2 regions of the Limnohabitans sp. TEGF003 genome follow, and region 2 is predicted to be linked to the other one. Evidence: predicted binding sites of a transcription regulator. Region 2 holds the regulator's gene; the other holds the start of a gene.

Region 1 (10,930 bases), 1.3 Mb from region 2:
CCATGACTTCAAATGGATGGATCCCGGCTCGGGGGCCGGGATGACAGCCAATATGACCTTTTTGGGCGTAAGGGGACTTGAAAAGCGTTCACCCCGCCCCAACTGCAAAACATCTGTACTTTTAACCAATTTCGGAGCATCAAAATGGGAAGAATCATCGGTATTGACCTGGGCACCACCAACTCGTGCGTGGCCATCATGGAAGGCAACACGACCAAAGTGATCGAGAACGCCGAAGGCGCTCGCACCACCCCGTCGATCATTGCGTACCAGGAAGACGGCGAAATCCTGGTCGGTGCCTCGGCCAAGCGCCAGGCGGTGACCAACCCCAAAAACACGCTCTACGCGGTCAAGCGCCTGATCGGTCGCAAATTTGCCGAGAAGGAAGTCCAAAAGGACATCGACCTGATGCCCTACACCATCACCAAAGCCGACAATGGCGACGCCTGGGTGGAGGTGCGCGGCAACAAGCTGGCCCCCCCCCAGATCAGCGCTGAAATCCTGCGCAAGATGAAGAAAACCGCCGAAGACTACCTCGGCGAAGAAGTGACCGAGGCCGTCATCACGGTGCCCGCCTACTTCAACGACGCCCAGCGCCAGGCCACCAAGGACGCTGGCCGCATCGCCGGTCTGGACGTCAAGCGCATCATCAACGAGCCCACCGCTGCGGCCCTGGCCTTTGGCCTGGACAAGCAGGAAAAAGGCGACCGCAAAATCGCGGTGTATGACCTGGGTGGCGGCACCTTCGACGTGTCCATCATCGAGATCGCCGATGTCGATGGCGAAAAGCAGTTCGAAGTGCTGTCCACCAACGGTGACACGTTCCTGGGCGGCGAAGACTTCGACCAGCGCATCATCGACTTCATCATTGCCGAGTTCAAGAAAGAATCCGGCGTGGACCTGACCAAGGACGTGCTGGCCCTGCAACGCCTGAAAGAAGCCGCTGAAAAGGCCAAGATCGAGCTGTCCAGCTCGGCCTCGACCGACGTCAACCTGCCCTACATCACCGCCGATGCCACAGGCCCCAAACACCTGAACGTCAAGCTGACCCGTGCCAAGCTGGAACAGCTGGTGGAAGAGCTGATCGAGCGCACCATCGCCCCTTGCCGGATGGCCATCAAGGACGCTGGCGTGTCGGTGAGCGACATCCACGACGTGATCCTGGTGGGCGGCATGAGCCGCATGCCCAAGGTGCAGGAGAAGGTCAAGGAGTTCTTCGGCAAAGAGCCCCGCAAGGACGTGAACCCCGACGAAGCCGTGGCCGTGGGCGCTGCGATCCAGGGCCAGGTCTTGTCCGGCGACCGCACCGACGTGCTGCTGCTCGACGTGACGCCTTTGTCTTTGGGCATCGAAACCATGGGCGGTGTGATGACCAAGATGATCACCAAGAACACCACCATCCCGACCAAGTTTGCACAGACTTTCTCGACCGCCGAAGACAACCAGCCTGCGGTGACGATCAAGGTGTTCCAGGGCGAGCGCGACATCGCTTCTGGCAATAAATTGCTGGGCGAGTTCAACCTCGAAGGCATCCCACCCGCACCCCGCGGCACGCCTCAGATCGAAGTGTCGTTCGACATCGACGCCAACGGCATCTTGCACGTGGGCGCCAAGGACAAGGGCACCGGCAAGGAAAACAAGATCACGATCAAGGCCAACTCGGGCTTGTCGGAAGAAGAAATTCAGCAAATGGTGAAAGACGCCGAGCTGAACGCTGCCGAAGACAAGAAGAAACTCGAACTGGTGCAGGCCCGCAACGCTGGTGAAGCCGCCGTGCACAGCGTCAAGAAGAGCCTGACCGAGCACGGCGACAAGATCGAGGCGGCCGAAAAGGAAGCCATCGAAACAGCCAGCAAGGCGCTCGAAGAAGCTTTGAAGGGCGAAGACAAAGACGCCATCGAAGCCAAAACCGAAGCGCTAATGACCGCCAGCCAGAAGCTGGGCGAAAAGGTCTACGCCGACATGCAAGCGCAGCAAGCCGCTGCGGGTGCAGGCGCAGCCGAAGCCAAGCCCCAAGACGACAACGTGGTGGACGCGGAAGTCAAGGAAGTCAAAAAGGGCTGATGCCCGCATGGATGCTGTGGGCCATCCCGTGGGAGCGAGCACCTGCTCGCGATTGCAATCGGCCACAGGGGTGGCCTCCCACAAACACCCCCAACGTCCCGGGCAAGTCTCGGGACGTTTTTTGCATGTAAAGGCCTGAAAGTCATGGCGACAAAACGAGATTTTTACGAAGTGCTGGGCGTTGCCAAAAACGCCTCGGACGAAGACATCAAAAAGGCTTATCGCAAGCTGGCGATGAAGTACCACCCCGACCGCAACCAGGGGGATGACGCCAAGGCCAAAGACGCCGAAACCAAATTCAAAGAGGTCAAAGAGGCCTACGAGATGCTGTCAGACCCGCAAAAACGCGCGGCTTACGACCAGCATGGCCATGCCGGGGTCGATCCCAATATGCGTGGCGGTGCCGAAGGCTTTGGCGGTTTCGGTGATGCGTTTGGCGACATCTTCGGCGACATCTTTGGAGGCCAGGGCCGCGGTGGGCGCGGCGGCGGGCGTCAAGTGTTCCGGGGTGCGGACCTCAGCTACGCGATGGAAATCACGCTTGAAGAAGCGGCCAACGGCAAGGACTCGCAGCTGCGCATCCCGAGCTGGGACGAGTGCGACACCTGCCACGGCACGGGCGCCAAGCCCGGCACCAGCGCCAAGACCTGCTCGACCTGCCACGGTCAGGGCCAGGTGCAGATGCGCCAGGGCTTTTTCAGCGTGCAGCAAACCTGCCCGCACTGCCGGGGCACGGGCAAGATCATCCCCGACCCCTGCGGCACTTGCCACGGGCAAGGCAAGGTCAAGAAACAGAAAACACTGGAAGTCAAAATCCCGGCGGGTATCGACGACGGCATGCGCATCCGCAGCGCGGGCAATGGCGAGCCTGGCACCAATGGCGGGCCACCGGGCGATTTGTTCATCGAGATCCGGCTGAAGAAACACGACATCTTCGAGCGCGATGGCGACGACCTGCACTGCGCGGTGCCGATCAGCTTTTCCAAAGCGGCTTTGGGCGGCGAAATCGAGGTGCCGACCCTGGGCGGCAAAGCGGCGATCGACATCCCCGAAGGCACCCAGACGGGCAAGCAGTTCCGCTTGCGCGGCAAGGGCATCAAGGGCGTGCGCGGCAGCTACCCGGGCGACTTGTATTGCCACATCACGGTGGAAACGCCGGTCAAGCTCACCGAGCACCAGAAAAAGCTGCTCAAGGAGTTTGAAGAGTCCCTGAAAAAAGGCGGCGGCAAACACCAACCCAGTGGCGAAAGCTGGACCGACAAGTTGAAGGGCTTCTTCGGCGGCTGAACTGCGTTCGTCTCTCCCGACCTGTCGGGGGTCATGCCTTCGACCACCATGGATACCCGCATTCGCGGGCATGACACTTGGATGGTCCCCTCGACCTGATCGGGGATCCATGCCTTCGGCCGCACTGGATGCGGACATGACAATTGAATGGTCACCCCCGACCCGATCGGGGGTCCATGTCTTCGACTGCCATGGATACCCGCGTTCGCGGGTATGACAAGATGGCTTTGTTGTACCCCACCGGGGTTTGACTTGCGTCAAGCAGGCTTTTGCTTTTGAAGGCAGCATGCGAAGCATGAGCGCCACCATCACCTTCCTCGGCGGAGCCGATACCGTCACCGGCTCCAAATACCTGATCGAGCACAACCAGAAGCGGCTGCTGGTCGATTGCGGGCTGTTCCAGGGTTACAAACAGCTGCGCCTGCGCAACTGGAACCCCCTGCCCGCGAACCCGGCTCTCATTGACGCGGTGGTGCTGACCCACGCCCACCTGGACCACAGCGGCTACTTGCCCTTGTTGGTCAAAAACGGTTTTAGAGGCCGGGTGCATGCCACGTCGGCCACTTGCGATCTGGCCAGCATCTTGCTGCCCGACAGCGGGCACATCCAGGAAGAAGACGCTTTTTTCGCCAATCGCCATGGCTTTTCCAAACACGCTCCGGCTCTACCGCTGTACACCAAACAAGAGGCCATCCACTGCCTCAAGCAATTGCACGCCGAGCACCAGGGCGCGTGGTTCGAGCCCATTCGCGGCTGGAAGGCGCGCTTTCAGCCCGCCGGGCACATCCTGGGTGCAGCCAGTTTGCTGCTCGATGTGGCAGGTCGGCGGATTTTGTTTTCGGGCGATCTGGGCCGCCCCGACGACCCGCTGATGAACCCGCCGGAGCCACCACCGCAGGCCGACACGGTGCTGATCGAGTCGACTTACGGTGACCGCCAGCACCCCAAGGAAAAGCTGTTCGAGGAGCTGGGACCGCTGTTGAAAAAACTGGCTGCACGCGGCGGTGTGGCGGTGGTGCCGGTGTTTGCCGTGGGTCGGGCGCAGGCCGTGTTGCACACCATTGCCCAGCTCAAAGCTGCCGGGGAGATTCCCAAAGGCTTGCCGATTTTTCTGGACAGCCCAATGGCGATCCACACCACGGCCTTGTTTGAGCGCCACCCGGGTGAGCACCGCCTGAGCGTGCAGGAAGTGCGCAACATGGACCATGTGGCCACCATGCTGGAGACCCCCGAGCAGTCCAAATCCCTAGCGCGGCGGCACGGTCCGATGGTGATTCTGGCGGCCAGCGGCATGGCCACGGGTGGGCGGGTGCTGCACCACCTGGCGCAATACGCAGGCGACCACCGCAACATGGTGATCCTGACGGGCTACCAGGCGCCGGGCACGCGCGGCGCATCACTGGCCAATGGCCACAGCACCCTCCGAATCCACGCGCAGGATGTGGCGGTGCGGGCCGAGGTGGCGCAAATCGAATCGGCCTCGGCCCATGCCGACGCGAACCAGCTGTTGAGCTGGTTGCACAAAATGCCCAGCGCACCCGGGCAGGTGTATGTGGTGCATGGCGAGCGCGAGGCGTCCGACATGCTGCGCCAGCGCATCGAGCACGAGATCAAATGGCGTGCGCTGGTGCCCGAACAGGGCTCGGTCTGGCCTCTTTGAGGCCGCTCAGAGGAACCGGTCCAGCAGTTTGCGCGAATGCTTGTCCATGGCCGCCAGGTCGCGGATCATGAACTGCACCCCATTGGCGTCGTTGATCAGCAGCACCGTGCCCGTCAAGCGCCGGATGTCTTCTTCCCCCTTGAGCAAGAACTGTGTGCTGCCCCGGTCGGTGAGCACCGACCAGGTGCTGGGCGTGGCGAAGCTGCTGACATCGGTCAGCTGAAGGATTTCTGGCAAGAACTCCCGCTCGTTCAGGGCCTGGATGACCTGGGAGCGCAGAGCGGGTGCCAGCTGGTCCAAGGCATCGATCCAGAAAATCTCGTGCCCGTCGGCATCCATCAGCGCCACCCCTTCGTCCGGCGCGGACACCGGGTAGGCGCGCAAGGCGGTCACAGGAACGTGTCGCGTGCCATCGGGCAGCTGCAAGACCCAACGGCCAAAGGCGTCGCGTTGCAAATCAAAGGGGTTCATGCGATCACCTTCTTGTCTTCGTCGCTGCCACCCAACACCGCCTCGGCTTCGGCCTGGCGCTGCTGCGCTTCGTACAAACGCCAGTAAGCGCCTTGGGCCTCGATGAGCGTGTCGTGCGTCCCCTCTTCGACCACCAGCCCTTTGTCCATGACCACCAGACGGTCGGCCTTGCGCAAAGTGGACAGTCGGTGCGCGATGGCAATCGTTGTGCGCCCGCGCACCAGGTTGTCCAGCGCTTTTTGAATCTCTTTTTCGGTCTCGGTGTCCACGGCCGAGGTGGCCTCGTCCAGGATGAGGATGCGGGGGTTGATGAGCAAAGCGCGGGCAATCGAGATGCGCTGGCGCTCACCGCCCGACAAACCCTGACCGCGCTCGCCCACCAGGGAGTCGTAACCCTGCGGCATGCGCAAGATGAACTCGTGGGCATGGGCTGCACGGGCAGCGGCCACGATCTCTTCGCGGGTGGCTTCGGGCTTGCCGTAGGCGATGTTGTCGGCGATGGTGCCGAAGAACAAGAATGGCTCTTGCAGCACCAGACCAATCTGGCGGCGGTAGTCGGCCACCTTGAGCTGGCGGATGTCGGTGCCATCGAGCTCGATGGCACCATCGCTCAGGTCATAAAAGCGGCAGATCAGGTTGACCAGCGTGCTCTTGCCCGAGCCGCTGTGGCCCACCAGGCCGATCATCTGGCCGGGTTGGATGTCGAGGTTGAGCTGGCGGATCACCGCGCGGTTGCCATAGCGAAAGCCCGCATCGCGCACCGTGATGCGACCTTGCACACGGGGCGGCAAGGCCACTGGGCTGAGCGGCTCGGGCACGCTGGAGACATGGTCGAGGATGTCAAAAATGCGCTTGGCACCGGATGCGGCCTTTTGGGTGTTGGAGACGATCCGGCTCATCGAATCGAGGCGGCTGTAAAAGCGCCCGATGTAGGCCAAAAACGCGGTCAGGACACCGACCGTGATCTGGTCGTCCGACACCAGCCAGATGCCAAAACCCCACACCACCAGCAGGCCGATTTCGGTCATCAGCGTCACCGTGGGCGAGAACAGCGACCAGACGCGGTTGAGCCGGTCGTTGACCTGCAGGTTGTGCGCGTTGGCGTCCTTGAAACGTTGGGCTTCGCGATCTTCCTGTGCGAAGGCTTTGACCACCCGGATGCCGGGGATGGTGTCGGTCAGGACGTTGGTCACTTCGGCCCACACGCGGTCAATTTTCTCGAAACCGGTGCGCAGCTTTTCGCGCACCACATGGATCAGCCAGGCGATGAAGGGCAAGGGCAGCAAGGTCACCAAAGCCAAGGTCGGGTTGATGGTGAACAAGATGATGGCCGTCATCAGGATCATCAAGACGTCGGTGGCAAAGTCCAGCAGGTGCAGCGACAAAAAGACGTTGATGCGGTCGGTCTCGCTGCCGATGCGGGCAATCAGATCGCCTGTGCGCCGTCCGCCAAAATACTCCAGCGACAGCTTGAGCAAATGGTCGTACGTGGTGGTGCGCAGGTCGGCCCCGATGCGCTCGGACACCAAGGCCAGGATGTAGGTTTTGGCCCAGCCCAGACCCCAAGCCAGCAGGGCTGAACCGAACAAGCCCAGCAAATACAGAGAGACCAGACCGGGGTCAATGGCCTGACCGTTTTGGTAAGGGATGAGGATGTCATCCATCAAGGGCATGGTCAGGTAGGGCGGCACCAAGGTGGCGGCGGTGGCGGCCAGGGTGAGCAAAAATCCGGCCAACAAGGAGCGCTGGTAGGGCCGGGCAAATCGCCACAATTTGAACAGCGTCCAGGTCGAAGGCGGCGCCAAGTCTTCACGGCCGCAGCTGGGACAATCCTCGTCTTCGTCGCTCATGACCGTCTGGCAAACCGGGCAGACCGAGCCCGACAGCACGGACTGCAAAGGCCGCCCCTGTTCAGCGCTGCCCCATTGGGCCAATTGGCTCTCGAACTGCGCGACCCAGCGGGCCACGGCAGCCTGCAAGCCCAAGGTGAAACGCCACACGGCCAGCTGTCCCTCGGCATTGCTCATGGTGAGGCAGCCCACACCCGCATGGTCCGTGAGTTTCAAGGCCAAACCCGGCTGCAAAGCCCAGCTGGACCAGTTTTTTTCACCTTCGGGCCGGGATAGGACCCGCCGATCGGTCAAAATGATGGCACTTTTGGCAAATCGCAAGCTGCTGTCAAGGTCAACCTCCAACCAGGCTGTTGCGTTTTCATCAGGTTGCAGACAAGAATGGACTTCAACCTGCCAAGCGTCGGGCAGAACCTGACGGGATGCAGCGGCCAAAGAAGAAGTTGATGTCATTGAAGGATGAACCGGAAACGACTCGAACGACCCCGGCGGCCGACGAGACAAAAAACAACCATGGATGCCGCCCACGACTGCACCTGTAATGCCCATGTATTTTCAAAAATTCAGAGCAATCCACCAGCGCCATGACGGGCCGGTCATTGTATAGCCGCCCTTTTCACGCATGAACGCCAAAAACATTCAATTTCTGCGCATGACCCATTTGCGCGGCCCCAACATCTGGACTTACCGTCCTGTCTTGGAAGCACTGATCGACATCGGCGATCTGGAAGACGCACCCTCCAACACCTTGCCAGGCTTCAACGAACGTTTGACGGCCTGGTTGCCCGGCTTGATCGAGCACCGCTGCAGCGTGGGTGAACGCGGCGGCTTCTTGCAACGGCTGGCGCAAGGCACCTGGGCCGGTCACGTGCTCGAACACGTGGCACTGGAGCTGCAAACCCAGGCCGGCATGCAAACCGGCTTTGGCAAAGCCCGCGAAGCCGGTCCCCGGGGCGTCTACAAAGTCGTCATCCGCACCCGCCATGAAGCGGTCAGCCGCAGCGCCCTCGAAACCGCACGCGACCTGATTTTGGCGGCCATTGAAGACCGCCCCTTTGACGTGCCGGGCCAAATCAACCGCCTCAAGCAAATGGTCGACAGCCTGTGCATCGGCCCCAGCACGGCCAGCATCGTGGACGCGGCCAGCGAACGCGGCATTCCCGCCATCCGCCTCAATGACGGCAACCTGGTGCAATTGGGCCATGGCGCTCAGCAGCGCCGCATCTGGACCGCCGAAACCGACCGCACCAGCGCGATCGCCGAGGGCATCTCCAAGGACAAGGACCTCACCAAACAACTGCTCAGCATGTGTGGCGTGCCTGTGCCCTCCGGCCAGATCGTGGACAGCCCCGCTGCCGCTTGGGCCGCCGCGCAGGACATTGGCCTGCCCGTGTGCGTCAAACCCACCGACGGCAACCACGCCCGAGGCGTCTCCCTGGAACTGTCCAAACAGGAAGACATCGAAGCCGCTTACGACATTGCCCTGGCCGAGGGCAGCGAAGTCATTGTCGAAAGTTTCATCCGCGGAGAAGAACACCGCCTGCTGGTGGTCGGCGACCAAGTGGCCGCCGCCAACAAAGGCGAAACCGCCAGCGTGGTGGGCGATGGCGTGCACACGGTGGCCGAGCTGATCGAGCTGCAGATCAACTCCGACCCTCGCCGCGGCGAAGAGGAAGACTTTCCGCTCGACACCATTCGGCTCGACGAGCACACCACCTCAGTGCTGGAGCTCAAACGCCAAGGCCTGACAGCCGACAGCGTGCCCGACAAGGACCGGACCGTGTTGATCATGCGCACAGGCAACATGGCGCTGGACGTGACCGACGAAGTCCACCCCGAAGTGGCTGCGCAAGCCGTGCTGGCCGCTCGCGTGGTGGGCCTGGACATCGCGGGCGTCGATCTGGTGGCGCAAGACATCTCCCTGCCCCTGGCCGCGCAAGGTGGCGCGATTGTTGAAGTCAATGCCGGGCCCGGTTTGCTGATGCACCTCAAACCCGCTGTGGGTCAACCCCGCCCGGTAGGCCAGGCGATCGCCAACCATTTGTTCCAGCCCACAGAAACCGGCCGCATTCCGGTGGTGGGCCTCATGGGCGATGGCGACACCACCCGGCCCGCCAAACTGGTGGCTTGGCTGCTGCACCTCAAAGGCCTGTACACGGGCCTGGCCTGTGCCGATGGGCTCTACATGAACCAGCGTCAGCTGCAAAGCCAGGGCGGCATGGATTGGGACAACGCCCAGCGACTTTTGATCAACCGCTCGGTCCAAACGGCTGTGTTCGAAAGCGATGTCCGCCATCTGCTGGCCGAAGGCTTGCCCTACGACCGCTGTCAGGTCGGTGTGGTCACACGCATGCCCAAGGCGCAAGGTCTGGACGATCTGTATCCGGGCAGCGACGAAAAAATGCCCACTTATGTGCGCACCCAGGTCGACGTGGTCTTGCCCCATGGCACTGCCGTGCTCAATGCGGCCGATGTGCAAGTCGCAGAGCTGGCCAGCTACTGCGATGGCAGCGTGATCTTTTATGCCGACGATGAAAACAACCCGCGACTTGCGGCGCACCGCACCGAAGGCGGCCGCGTGGCTTTCTGGCGCGATGGGCAACTGGTCTTGGGTGAAGGCCAGCGCGAGTCGCTCGTGCTGTCGGCCAAACGACCCGCCGTGGCGCGTCTGCTGCAAGACGACAAGCTGAACACCGACGACATGCTGATCGCCGCCAGCGTGGCCTGGGCGCTGGACATCAGCACGGACCTCATCCGTGCTGGCGTCAAAAGCTTCGGCCAGAACACCTCTCACTAACACCCGACGAGCCCTTCGGCCTTACCGCATCACAGGAATCCTGGTTCATGGAAGTGTCAAGAATTCGCGCACTGCGCGGCCCCAATCTGTGGAGCCGTCACACGGCCATTGAAGCCATCGTGACCTGCCCCGAGGCCGAACGCAGCCTGGCGCCCAATCACCCGATCGAACAGCGCTTGCGCCGCATCTTCCCCGAAGTCGGCCCCATCGAGGGCAGCCGCCCGGGCCAAGCCCCCTCCATGGCGCACGCCCTCGAAAAAGTCACGCTGGCCCTGCAAGCGCAAGCTGGCTGCCCCGTGACCTTCAGCCGGACCACGGCCACCGAAGAATCGGGCGTTTACCAGGTGGTGGTGCAGTACTCCGAAGAGGCGGTGGGCCGTTTGGCGCTGGAGCTGGCGGAGCAGCTGTGCAAAGCGGCCATGGGCTCTCAGGGCTTTGACCTGGAAAACGCCTTGGCCCAGCTGCACGAGCTGGACGAAGACGTGCGCCTGGGGCCTTCCACCGGCTCGATCGTGGACGCGGCCGTGGCCCGCGGGATTCCATTCAGACGCCTGACCGATGGCAGCCTGGTGCAATTTGGCTGGGGCTCGCAGCAGCGGCGCATCCAGGCCGCTGAAGTCGACTCCACCAGCGCCATCGCCGAATCGATTGCCCAGGACAAGGACCTGACCAAAAAGCTGCTGCACGCAGCGGGTGTGCCTGTGCCCTTGGGTCGCCCTGCGCAAACGCCCGACGAAGCCTGGGCCATTGCCCTGGAAGTGGGCCTGCCCGTGGTGGTCAAACCACAAGACGGCAACCAAG
Region 2 (10,930 bases):
TCCCCCGGAAAGACTTGGACGGCCCAGCACACCACCGAGTTTCATGATGGCCTCGTTGACTGTTCCAACACCAGAGGACTCGATCTCGGCACGGGTAATTACGGTGGTGGCTACCGGCAACTCATGCGCATCCTGTTTGTATTTGGATGCACTGATCACCACAGAGTTTTGTGACAGGTCAAGGCTTGGGGCTACGCCCTGCACCTGAGCATGGACAACCGAAGCCCACAAAATTGGAGCGACACCACAAGTATGGGCGGCATAACGCGCCACAGTAGAAATATTTTTCTTCATGAGAAACTAACAAGTCAAACGCCCTCACCGCCTTCCCCGACAGTGCATGGGCTTTACAACCTATCTTGCGACAGGTCACCTTGTTGGCCGGTATCCGGGCTGACAGAGCGACTTCCATCACCTTCCCAGTTGCCTGTTTCAGGGCGACCAGTGGTTTGAGATGAAAGCTGGGTTTTCTTTTGACAGAAAACCCGTCTGCTTACCGTTGCGGGGGCAGCGCAGGTTAGGTCGGCCGTGGTGGCTTTTCCCTCCTGCTTCCCGTTGAACTGCGCGCCGTGAACCGGCATCGCGAGCACCAACAGCGATCATTTTATGCGCCAAACTGTCTCCCAGCCTACAAAATCGCCCACGCTCTACAATGCGAAATCTCTTTTTCTTTGTCTGCCATGGCCCATTCCGACACCATTGATCAAATTGCCGAGCGTGTGGATCATTTGTTGCTGCGCCACGAAGAGCTTCAACGCACCAACGCTTTATTGGCCCAGCAAGTCCAGGCGCTGACCCTTGAGCGTGACCAGCTCAAATCCCGACTGGCGGCAGCCAGAGCGCGTGTGGATGCCCTGATTGAGCGTTTGCCCGCATCCAGCACCCCCGCATCTCCTGAGGCTTCAGCATGAGCAACAAACAATTGGACGTCCAGATCATGGGACAAAGTTATATCCTCGGTTGCCCCGAGGGGGGTCAAGAGCGCTTGTTGGCTGCTGTGCGCAAAGTGGATGAAGCCATGTGCAAGATCCGCGATGCCGGCAAGATCAAGGCGCGTGACCGCATCGCCGTTCTGGCAGCGTTGAATCTGGCCTTCGAGCAATCTGAAACGCCTTCGCCCACCACCAACACCCAAGCTGCTGCGGCAGATGTCCCCGAAGCATCACAAGAGCGCTTGTCGCAGCTGCTCAAGCGTCTGGACCATGTTCTGGAGCAAGACGGTCAATTGATCTGATGCAGACGTTGTTCTGTGGCAGGTCTTTTGAAAGTCCTACAATGCCATGGTCTGCGGTGCATGCCGGGCTTTATATTTCCTTGAACCAATGCTCTTAGAGCCCGGGCTTGGTACATTGGCTGGTGAGCGTGATCGTCTCGCGTCAGATGAACCCAACGCCAGTCTGCCCTCGCCCACCTGAACCCCGGTTCAGGATGCCGGTCCGGTGGCACTCGCAGACACCTTTCCTTTCTAGACTCTCCATTCCCCCATGATCATCGAACCTCTGCTGTTGGCCGAATTGGCCGTTTTGGGCCTGTGTACGGGCTTTTTGGCGGGCCTGTTGGGCATTGGCGGCGGCATGATCATGGTGCCGTTCTTGACTTACCTGCTGGGTGCGCGTGGGGTCAGCCCCGACCTGGCCGTCAAGATGGCGATCGCCACATCCATGGCCACCATCATCTTCACCAGCGTCTCCAGTGTGCGTGCCCACCATAAGAAAAAAGCCGTGCGCTGGGATCTGGTCAAGGGCCTGGCCCCAGGCATTGTGATCGGCAGCCTGATCGGCAGCATGGGCATTTTTGCTTTCGCCAAAGGCACTTACCTGGCCTTGTTTTTTGCGGCTTTTGTCGGCTTCTCGGCGACACAAATGTTTCTGGACAAAAAACCCGCCCCTTCTCGCCAAGTGCCTGGCTTCCAGGGTTTGCTGGGCGCAGGCGGTCTGATCGGCTTGCTGTCGGGTCTGGTGGGTGCAGGCGGAGGCTTCATCAGCGTGCCGTTCATGGCCTGGTGCAATGTGGCCATCCACAACGCGGTGGCCACCAGCGCAGCTTTGGGTTTTCCGATTGCGCTGGCCAACGTGGCCGGTTACATCGTCAGCGGTCAGAACGTGCAGGACCTGCCAACCTACAGCTTTGGCTACTTGTGGTTGCCGGCTTTGGCGGTGATCGCCGTGTGCAGCGTGCTCATGGCCCCCATTGGCGCGGCAACGGCCCACAAACTGCCGGTCAAGCAACTCAAGCGCGTTTTTGCCAGCGTGCTTTATCTTCTGGCCGCTTACATGCTCTACAAAGGCCTGTCCGCCTGATTCAGGGCCTGAACTCAGGCCCACCCTGTCAGCGCATGGCGATGCTGCCCGTCAGGTTCACCACCACGCGCGACTTGCCTGCCATCGTAGGCACAGCAGCGGGTGCCTCGTCCATCTGCACCATGGCCATGCGGGGCATGACACTGCCCTCACTGGCCTCTTGCGCGTTCACGCGCACTTCCCTGAGGGTGTAAGCGCTGAAGCCAAACTGCTGCGTCAAGGCTTGGGCTCGGGTCTGAAAACGTGCGACCGCCTCGGCCTGGATGCGTGTTTCGGCCGCATTCTTTTGCTCTGCACTCAGCCGCCATTCGATCCGCGAGACCGTCATCTCTGGCAAGCGCGCCGCGAGGGTGGCGATCTGCTCGGCATCGCGGCCCTGCAACACCAATTGCGCCGTCCCTGCCCAGCCATTGATCTTCCCATCTCGCCCATACCGGGGTGAAACGTTCATCTCGCCCGTTCTCACTTCCAGTGCGCCGGGCTTGGCCATGGGGCTGGCAACAGCCAAGGCGGCCGACAGCACCGCGTTGAGCTGCTTTTGAACCGCAGGCGCTTGCAAGCCCTCTTTTTGAACCGACAAGCTCATGACCAGCCAGTCTTGAGCCACTTCGGTCTGTGCCGATGCACTCAGGTGCAGGACTTGATGCGCGACAGCATGGCCCGCATGAGGCATCTGAGAGGTGGATGGGTTTGGGCCTTGTGCGAAGGCGACAGGCCCCAAAAGCGTGGTCATCAGGGCCAAGGCCATGGAAGGCTTGGAAATCAAAGTCATGGGCTCTTTCCGGGAATGGGTCAAAACAACTGACAGAAACACGCGCATTGTGAAGGCCAGCAGGGTCAAAGAACTGTCTGGTCCGGTGCGGTTTGGTTTCAGGGTGTAACGCACCAGGGGGCTTGGTCATGCACCAAACCCATCCACAAAGCCCAGGCCGAGACGCCTGCCAGCGCCAAACCAGCCACACGCATGCCCCAGGCTCCGTCACCGAGTGTTTGCATGCGCAAAAACAACCAGGGCCCAGCCCACAGGCTAAGGCTGCTGCCCAGCGCAAACAAGGCCATGGTCGCCGCACCCTCCACAGGCTGGCTGGTCAAAGCGGCCACCATCAAAGCCGAATACAGCAAACCGCAAGGCATCAAGGCCCACAGCCCGCCCACCATCCAGGGCGCGGCGCGTCCCCAGCGGCTGTTGAAGGCTCGCACATGCGCCCACAAGCGGCGAGCGGCGGCATCGAGCCACACGGGTTGTCGTGCCTGCAGCATGAGCAGCAAGCCCAGCACCAGCGCCGTGAGGTGCAGCAAGGTCCAGACCGGGCGAATGGCGGCCGACTGCGTGGTCAACCAGCCCAGGCCCTGCACGCTGGCTGCAGCCACCGCGCCCAGCAGTGAATACCCGGCCAAACGCCCGAGCTGAAAAGCCAGCAAGGCCTGCGCCCGCCGCTCACCCGCCGCCCGGCCCAGGCCCGCACAGGCGGCGCCACACATGGCCACACAATGTGGCCCACCCAACACCCCCATCATCAAGGCCGTGATGGCCAAAGAACTTTGCATGCCCTGCCTGCTGGTTGATCTGCGTCGCATTGTCGGCGATGCGCACAGCCCATGGCCGGGCCATGCCCAAAGCCCCAAGGCATCAGATGATTTTGGAAAAGCGGCTGCGGTTGCGGTCGGCTTGGACGTAACGGTCAAACACCATGGCCACGCCCCTCACAAAAAACCAGCCCATGGCGGTGACCTGGATGCCGGAGTCACTCAGCGCCACCAGGCCTTGCGACTGCATGTCTTCGAGCTGGCTCAGCTCTTTGGCAAACAGGGTTTTGAAATCGACCAACCAGGCCAGGTTGATGGACTCGTATTGCAAATGGCCCTGGCACATCAGCGCCATGATGACCGAGCGGCGAATCAGGTCGTCGCGCGTGAGCGCCAGGCCCCGCACCACTGGAAAGTGGCCCTGATCGAGCAGGTCACAGTACTCTTCCATGGTCTTGGCGTTCTGGCTGTAAGTCGCGCCGATCCGCCCGATGGAGGAGACGCCCAAGGCAATCAGGTCGCAATCGGCTTGCGTGCTGTAACCTTGGAAGTTGCGGTGCAAACGCCCTTGCCTTTTGGCCACGGCCAAGGCGTCGTCGGGCAAGGCGAAGTGGTCCATGCCAATGTAGACATAACCCGCATCGGTCAAGGCGTCGAGCGAGCGCGACAGCATGGACACTTTGGCTGCACCCGAGGGCAATTCTTGCGCATGGATGCGGCGTTGGGGCTTGAAGCGTTCGGGCAGGTGCGCATAGGCATACAGCGCAATGCGGTCAGGACGCAGACTTTTCACCTGCTCAAGTGTGCGGTCAAAGGACTCGGGGGTTTGCAGAGGCAGGCCGTAAATCAGATCGACGTTGACCGACTCGAAGCCGAGGCGGCGAGCCGCTTGAACCAGTTGAAACACCTGCTCGGACGGCTGTATGCGGTGCACGGCTTTTTGCACCGCAGGGTCAAAGTCCTGCACGCCGAAACTCAGGCGGTTGAAGCCCAATTCGGCCAGCACGGCCAGTCGACTGTCGTCCACGGTGCGCGGGTCCACCTCGACAGAGTATTCACCGCCCGGCACGAATTCAAAATGCTCGCGCAGCATGGCCATGAGTTGGCGCAGCTCTTCGTCGCTCATGAAAGTGGGCGTGCCGCCACCCAAGTGCAACTGGCTGACCGACTGCCCTCGCCCCAGGTGCCGGGTGTGCAGTTCAACCTCTTTGCCGAGGTATTTCAAATACGCGGCAGAACGCTCTTTGTGTTTGGTGATGATTTTGTTGCAAGCGCAGTAATAACAAAGCGATTCGCAAAACGGGATGTGCACATACAAGGACAGCGGTGTCTGCTTGCCCACCGTACCCGATTGACGCTGCACCAAGGCTTGCACATAGTCGGCCTCGCCAAAGGCTTCGACGAAACGATCCGCTGTGGGATAGGAGGTGTAACGCGGACCGGGCACGTCAAAACGTGTCAGCAATTCAGGCGTGATGACGGACATGCGGCTGCCCCTTAATTCGAATGTGTTCACAACAATGGTGCGACTTTGCCTGTTTGCCCCCACGCTTGTATTGACTCAAGTCAAACGCTTTACCGGTTTCCCGGGATTTCCTGCACAGACAGGGTATACCCTGAAATTCGGGGTCGTTTTCGGTATAAGCTCAAGACTTGATCTAAGGCAAATCCATTTCTCAACCATGAGATCAACCATGAATCCCCAAGCCATCAAAGTCGCCTGCTCCAATTGCAACCTGCGTGAGTTGTGCATGCCCATGGGCCTGAGCGAGCATGACCTCAACCGCCTCGACGATCTGGTGGCGGTGCGCCGCAAAGTCAAGCGCGGGACCACTTTGTTCACCAACGGCGAGAAGTTCACCTCGCTGTACGCCATCCGCACGGGATTTTTCAAAACCTGCCTGGCCACCGAAGATGGACGCGACCAGGTCACGGGTTTTCAGATGGCAGGCGAAATCATTGGTTTGGATGGCATCGTGAACGACCAGCACACCTGCGATGCGGTGGCCCTGGAAGATGCCGAGGTCTGTGTCATGCCGTTTGACCGCATCGAAGAGATTTCACGCGAGGTGACCGCGCTGCAAAGCCATGTGCACAAAATCATGAGCCGCGAAATCGTGCGCGAACACGGCGTGATGCTGCTGCTGGGCAGCATGCGGGCCGAAGAGCGACTGGCCGCTTTTTTGCTGAATCTGGTGCAACGTCTGCATGCCCGTGGCTTTTCCCAGTCCGAGCTGGTGCTGCGCATGACGCGCGAGGAAATCGGCAGCTACCTGGGTTTGAAGCTCGAAACCGTCAGCCGCACTTTCTCCAAATTCGTCGAGGAAGGCATGGTGGAAGTCAAACAACGCCATGTCCGCATTCTGGACACCGAAGGCCTGCAGCGTCTGGTCAACAACAACGCGTGCCATTGACGCCGCCCTGCGCACAGTCTGCCGGGCGATCGCCCGGCGCTACCGGGCAGCGGTTGACTTCAAACGGGGACATGCCCAGCAGCGTGGTCAGGGCGCTGGAGAGCATGGTCAGACCCCAAAACGCGAAAAAAGCCAAGGTGTAAATCGCTTGCCTGGACAAGTCCAGATCGCGCCCGAACCAGTGCAGGTCTCGCGGGTCGACGAAGGCGAACACCAGCATTTCCATCAGTCCGGCCACCAAAAAGGCAGGCCAGGCAATCCACATCCAACGTTGAGCCCGCATGGTGTCTCCCTTCGCCTCAGGGTTGAGTCGGTGCGGCAGCAGGCGCCTGGACCGCTGAGGGCAATTCGCCCGTGGCCGCGTGGTTGCGGCCTTGCATGGCTGGAGCATGCGTGATGCCCTGGCGTTCCTGCATGGCGCTGCGCGGCGTCACCTGAAGCACCGGGTCGGGGTTGCTGGCGGCAATGTAAAACGTGACCAATCCCGCCACGACCACCACGGCCGGGCCGCCCACCACCATCCAGACCAGGCCAAAGCGCCACCAGGGTTGACCCTCTTGGGGCTTGCGCAGTGCGTTGTTCATGTGTGTCTTTCTGAAAAGGAGGTCACCCATCAACGGGGAACCAGGAACACGGTTTTCTCGCTCAACTGTCCCACCACTTGGCCATCGGGCGCGCGTGAGGCGATGCGGAAATGGATCGGGTGCGAGCCCGCAGCGGCCGCATCATAGGGCAGCTGCAAACGCACCGAGACCCAGCGGGACTCGGTGGCGGCCACTTGCACCTCTGGCTCACCCACCAGCTTAAGGCCAGGCAAGCCATCGATCTGCAACTCAAAGTTCAAGTGGTGTTCGGCTGCATTCATGATTTGCAGGCGGTACACGTTCTCGATCTGACCGCCTGCAACGATGCGGGCCAAAGTGGCACGGTCGCGTTCGATGTCCACTTTGAAAGGCTGGCGCAGCCACAGGGATGCCCCGACACCGACGATGATGGCCCACAACACGGCGGTGTAGACCAACACGCGGGGGCGGAAAATGCGGCGCACCGTTTGCGCCCAGTTCCAGCCCTTGTCCATCGCGTTTTGCGTGGAAAACTTGATCAGGCCGCGCGGATAACCCACCTTGTCCATCACGTTGTCACACACGTCCACACAAGCGCCGCAGCCAATGCATTCGTACTGCAGGCCTTTGCGGATGTCGATGCCCGTGGGGCAAACTTGCACACACAAGGTGCAGTCCACACAAGAACCCAGGCCCAGGGCTTGGGGATCGGCTTTTTTGGAGCGGGCACCCCGGGGCTCGCCCCGCGCTTCGTCGTAGGTGACGATGAGCGTGTCCTTGTCGAACATGGCGCTTTGAAAGCGGGCATAGGGGCACATGTATTTGCACACCTGCTCGCGCATGAAGCCCGCGTTGCCATAGGTGGCAAAGCTGTAAAACAGGATCCAGAAAATTTCCCATGGGCCAAAGCCCAGCGACAGGATCGATGCCGTCAACTCGCGGATGGGCGTGAAGTAGCCCACGAACGTGAAACCCGTCCACAACGAGAACACGATCCAGGCGAGCTGCTTGCCCGTCTTGCGCCAGACTTTGTTGAAGCTCAGCGGTGCGGCATCCAGGCGCATGCGGGCAGATCGATCGCCCTCGAACTGGCGCTCGATCCAGATGAAAATTTCGGTGTAAACGGTTTGCGGGCAGGCAAAACCACACCACAAACGCCCTGCCACTGCCGTGAACAGAAACAAGGAGAGTGCCGAGATGACCAGCAAAGCCGTCAGGTAAATGAAGTCTTGCGGATACAGGACGAGGCCGAAGATGTAGAAGCGGCGAGCGCCCAGGTCGAACAGCACCGCCTGGCGCTGCCCCCATTCCAGCCAAGGCAGGCCATAAAAAACCAATTGCGTGATGACCACCATCAACCAACGCCAGCGAGCGAAAACGCCCTGCACACTGCGTGGGTAGATTTTTTGGTGCGCCTGGTACAGCGACACCAGTTCCGCATCACCGTCGGTGGGTACGGGGGTGATGGGGATCACGCTGCGGGGGGGACGCTGATCGGGGATGGACAAAATGCAGACCTTGGGTCAAAGGGTGCAGCAGGACGGGCCTGCTGCACGGGGGACATCATTTCGCGGCGCTGACCGTGGTGCTCGCCGGGGCGTTGTTGGACAAGCCCCAGACATAAGAGGCCAGCACATGGATCTGACCTTCGGTCAGCTTCTGGGCCTGGGCGGGCATCTGGTTGACCTTGCCGTTGTTGATCATGTTCACGATGGCGTTTTCACCCCAACCGTGCAGCCAGATGTCGTCGGTCAGGTTGGGCGCACCCAGGGCGTGGTTGCCCTTGCCGTCCATGCCGTGGCAGGCTGCGCAGACACCAAACTTGGACTTGCCCAGCGAGGCGCGCAGGGAGTCGTGCGGGCTACCCGACAGGCTGAGCACATAGTGGGCCACGTTGCGCACGTCTTCAGGGCCACCCACCGCTGCGGCCATGGGGGGCATGTTGCCCGCACGGCCTTGCACCAAGGTGGTCTTGATCGCGTCAGGTGTGCCGCCATAGAGCCAGTCGGCATCGGCCAGATTGGGGAAGCCTTTGCTGCCCCGTGCGTCCGAGCCGTGGCATTGCGCACAGTTGTTCATGAACAAGCGGTCGCCAATGGCCAGGGCTTTCGGGTCTTTGGACACCTCTTCAGGCGGCATACCCAAAAACTTGGCGTACAGGGGGGCCACTTCGGCGTTGCCTTTGGCCACTTCGGTTTCGTATTGACCCGCCGAAGACCAGCCGAATTTGCCGGCAAAACTGCCCGCACCGGGGTACATGGCCAGGTAAACGAGGGAGAAGACAATGGTGATCACGAACAGGCCCACCCACCAACGCGGCAAGGGGTTGTTCATCTCGCGCAGGTCACCGTCCCAGACGTGGCCAGTGGTGTTGTCGTTGGCGGTCATGGCCTTGGCCTTGCCGCTGAACCACAGCAAAAGCAGGCAGGCGATGATGCTGACCAGCGTGATGCCTGCCACGTACAAGTGCCAGAAATTGCTGATGAAGTCACTCATGGGGATTCCTTGGTATTTTTTGAGTTCTGGCGGACAGCTCAGTCGTCCTGACGGAATGGCAGCTGCGCCGCCTCGTCAAAACTGGCCTGGTTACGGCGCGACCACGCCCACACCACAATGCCGATGAAGGCAGCAAAGGCGAGCAAAGTCACGATGGATCGCAATGTGTTGATGTCCATGGCCGTTCCTTATTTGCGGTGGGTGCCCAGCACCTGCAGGTAGGCGATGACAGCGTCCAGCTCGGTCTTGCCTTTCACCTCTTCAGGGGCCTTGGCGATTTCTTCGTCCGTGTAAGGCGCGCCCAGTGTGCGCAGACCGCTCATGTGGGCCTGAATGGAGCTGGCGTTAGCCGCTGTCTTTTCCAGCCAAGGGTAGGCGGGCATGTTGGACTCGGGCACCAGATCACGCGGGTTGGTCAGGTGGATGCGGTGCCATTCGTCGCTGTAGCGCCCCCCCACACGGGCCAGATCAGGACCTGTGCGCTTGGAGCCCCACTGGAAGGGGCGGTCGTAGACGAATTCACCCGCCAGCGAGTAGGAACCATAGCGCAGCGTTTCGGCGCGGAAGGGGCGGATCATCTGGGAGTGGCAGTTGTAGCAGCCTTCGCGCACATAGACATCGCGTCCGGCCACTTGCAGCGCGGTGTAGGGCTTGAGGCCCGGCACCGGTTCGGTGGTGGATTTCTGGAAAAACAGCGGCAGGATTTCGACCATGCCACCGACCAACAAGACCACCAGGATCAGCACGATCATCAGGAAGTTGTTGGTCTCGACTTTCTCATGCGACAAGCCGCCTGATTTTTGGTTTTGAGCCATGTTTGATTTCTCCTCAGGCGTGTGCAGGTTCGAGAGTAGGGATGCGGACTTCAACAGAACGCCCCCGAGTCACCGTCTTGAAGGTGTTCCAGAGCATGATGAGCATGCCCATCAGGTAGAGCAAACCGCCCAGCAAACGCAAGACATAGAACGGGTAAGTGGCTTTGACCGACTCGACAAAGGTGTAGGTCAGGGTGCCGTCGGCGTTCACAGCGCGCCACATCAGGCCTTGCATCACACCGGCAATCCACATGGCCGCGATGTAGATCACGATGCCGATGGTGGCCGTCCAGAAGTGCACTTCAATCGCCTTGACGCTGTACATCTGTTTCTGACCGAACAAGCGCGGAATCAGGTAGTACATGGAGCCCATGGTCACCAGACCCACCCAACCCAGGGCACCGGAGTGCACATGGCCCACGGTCCAGTCGGTGTAGTGGGAGAGCGCGTTGACGGTCTTGATGGACATCATCGGGCCTTCGAAGGTCGACATGCCGTAAAAAGACAGGGACACGATCAGGAAACGCAGGATCGGGTCGTCGCGCAGTTTGTGCCAGGCGCCCGACAGGGTCATGATGCCGTTGATCATGCCGCCCCAGCTGGGGGCCAACAAAATGAGCGAGAAGACCATGCCCACCGATTGGGTCCAATCAGGCAGCGCGGTGTAGTGCAGGTGGTGTGGGCCGGCCCACATGTAGGTGAAGATCAGGGCCCAGAAGTGGACGATCGACAGGCGGTACGAGTACACGGGACGCTCAGCCTGCTTGGGGATGAAGTAATACATCATGCCCAGGAAACCGGCCGTGAGGAAGAAG

The links. Region 2 encodes FNR, which switches genes on or off when oxygen is low (the NO sensors DNR and NnrR bind a similar motif). Its sites were predicted from a motif close to TTGATNNNNATCAA; they were not measured.
Region 1: the regulator FNR is predicted to act here: its motif matches at 3,599-3,612, upstream of ACZ5RT_RS03595 (MBL fold metallo-hydrolase RNA specificity domain-containing protein).

What each region holds. Positions count from the first base shown of each region.
Region 1 covers NZ_AP029225.1:708,691-719,620, reverse strand. Annotated here, with positions in the region: gene dnaK (molecular chaperone DnaK) at 145-2,064, shown strand; gene dnaJ (molecular chaperone DnaJ) at 2,209-3,351, shown strand; gene ACZ5RT_RS03595 (MBL fold metallo-hydrolase RNA specificity domain-containing protein) at 3,647-5,011, shown strand; gene ACZ5RT_RS03590 (cyanophycin metabolism-associated DUF1854 family protein) at 5,018-5,482, opposite strand; gene ACZ5RT_RS03585 (cyanophycin metabolism-associated ABC transporter) at 5,479-7,785, opposite strand; gene ACZ5RT_RS03580 (cyanophycin synthetase) at 7,955-10,129, shown strand; gene cphA (cyanophycin synthetase) at 10,177-10,930, shown strand, end outside.
Region 2 covers NZ_AP029225.1:2,006,447-2,017,376, reverse strand. Annotated here, with positions in the region: gene ACZ5RT_RS10005 (TonB-dependent receptor) at 1-294, opposite strand, end outside; cobalamin riboswitch at 363-609, opposite strand; gene ACZ5RT_RS10000 (DUF904 domain-containing protein) at 681-911, shown strand; gene ACZ5RT_RS09995 (cell division protein ZapA) at 908-1,234, shown strand; RNA gene ssrS (6S RNA) at 1,280-1,459, shown strand; gene ACZ5RT_RS09985 (sulfite exporter TauE/SafE family protein) at 1,485-2,300, shown strand; gene ACZ5RT_RS09980 (SIMPL domain-containing protein) at 2,329-3,072, opposite strand; gene ACZ5RT_RS09975 (sulfite exporter TauE/SafE family protein) at 3,171-3,848, opposite strand; gene hemN (oxygen-independent coproporphyrinogen III oxidase) at 3,931-5,313, opposite strand; gene fnr (fumarate/nitrate reduction transcriptional regulator Fnr) at 5,522-6,241, shown strand; gene ACZ5RT_RS09960 (hypothetical protein) at 6,219-6,524, opposite strand; gene ACZ5RT_RS09955 (nitrogen fixation protein FixH) at 6,541-6,825, opposite strand; gene ccoG (cytochrome c oxidase accessory protein CcoG) at 6,855-8,306, opposite strand; gene ccoP (cytochrome-c oxidase, cbb3-type subunit III) at 8,368-9,300, opposite strand; gene ACZ5RT_RS09940 (cbb3-type cytochrome oxidase subunit 3) at 9,339-9,479, opposite strand; gene ccoO (cytochrome-c oxidase, cbb3-type subunit II) at 9,489-10,115, opposite strand; gene ccoN (cytochrome-c oxidase, cbb3-type subunit I) at 10,129-10,930, opposite strand, start outside.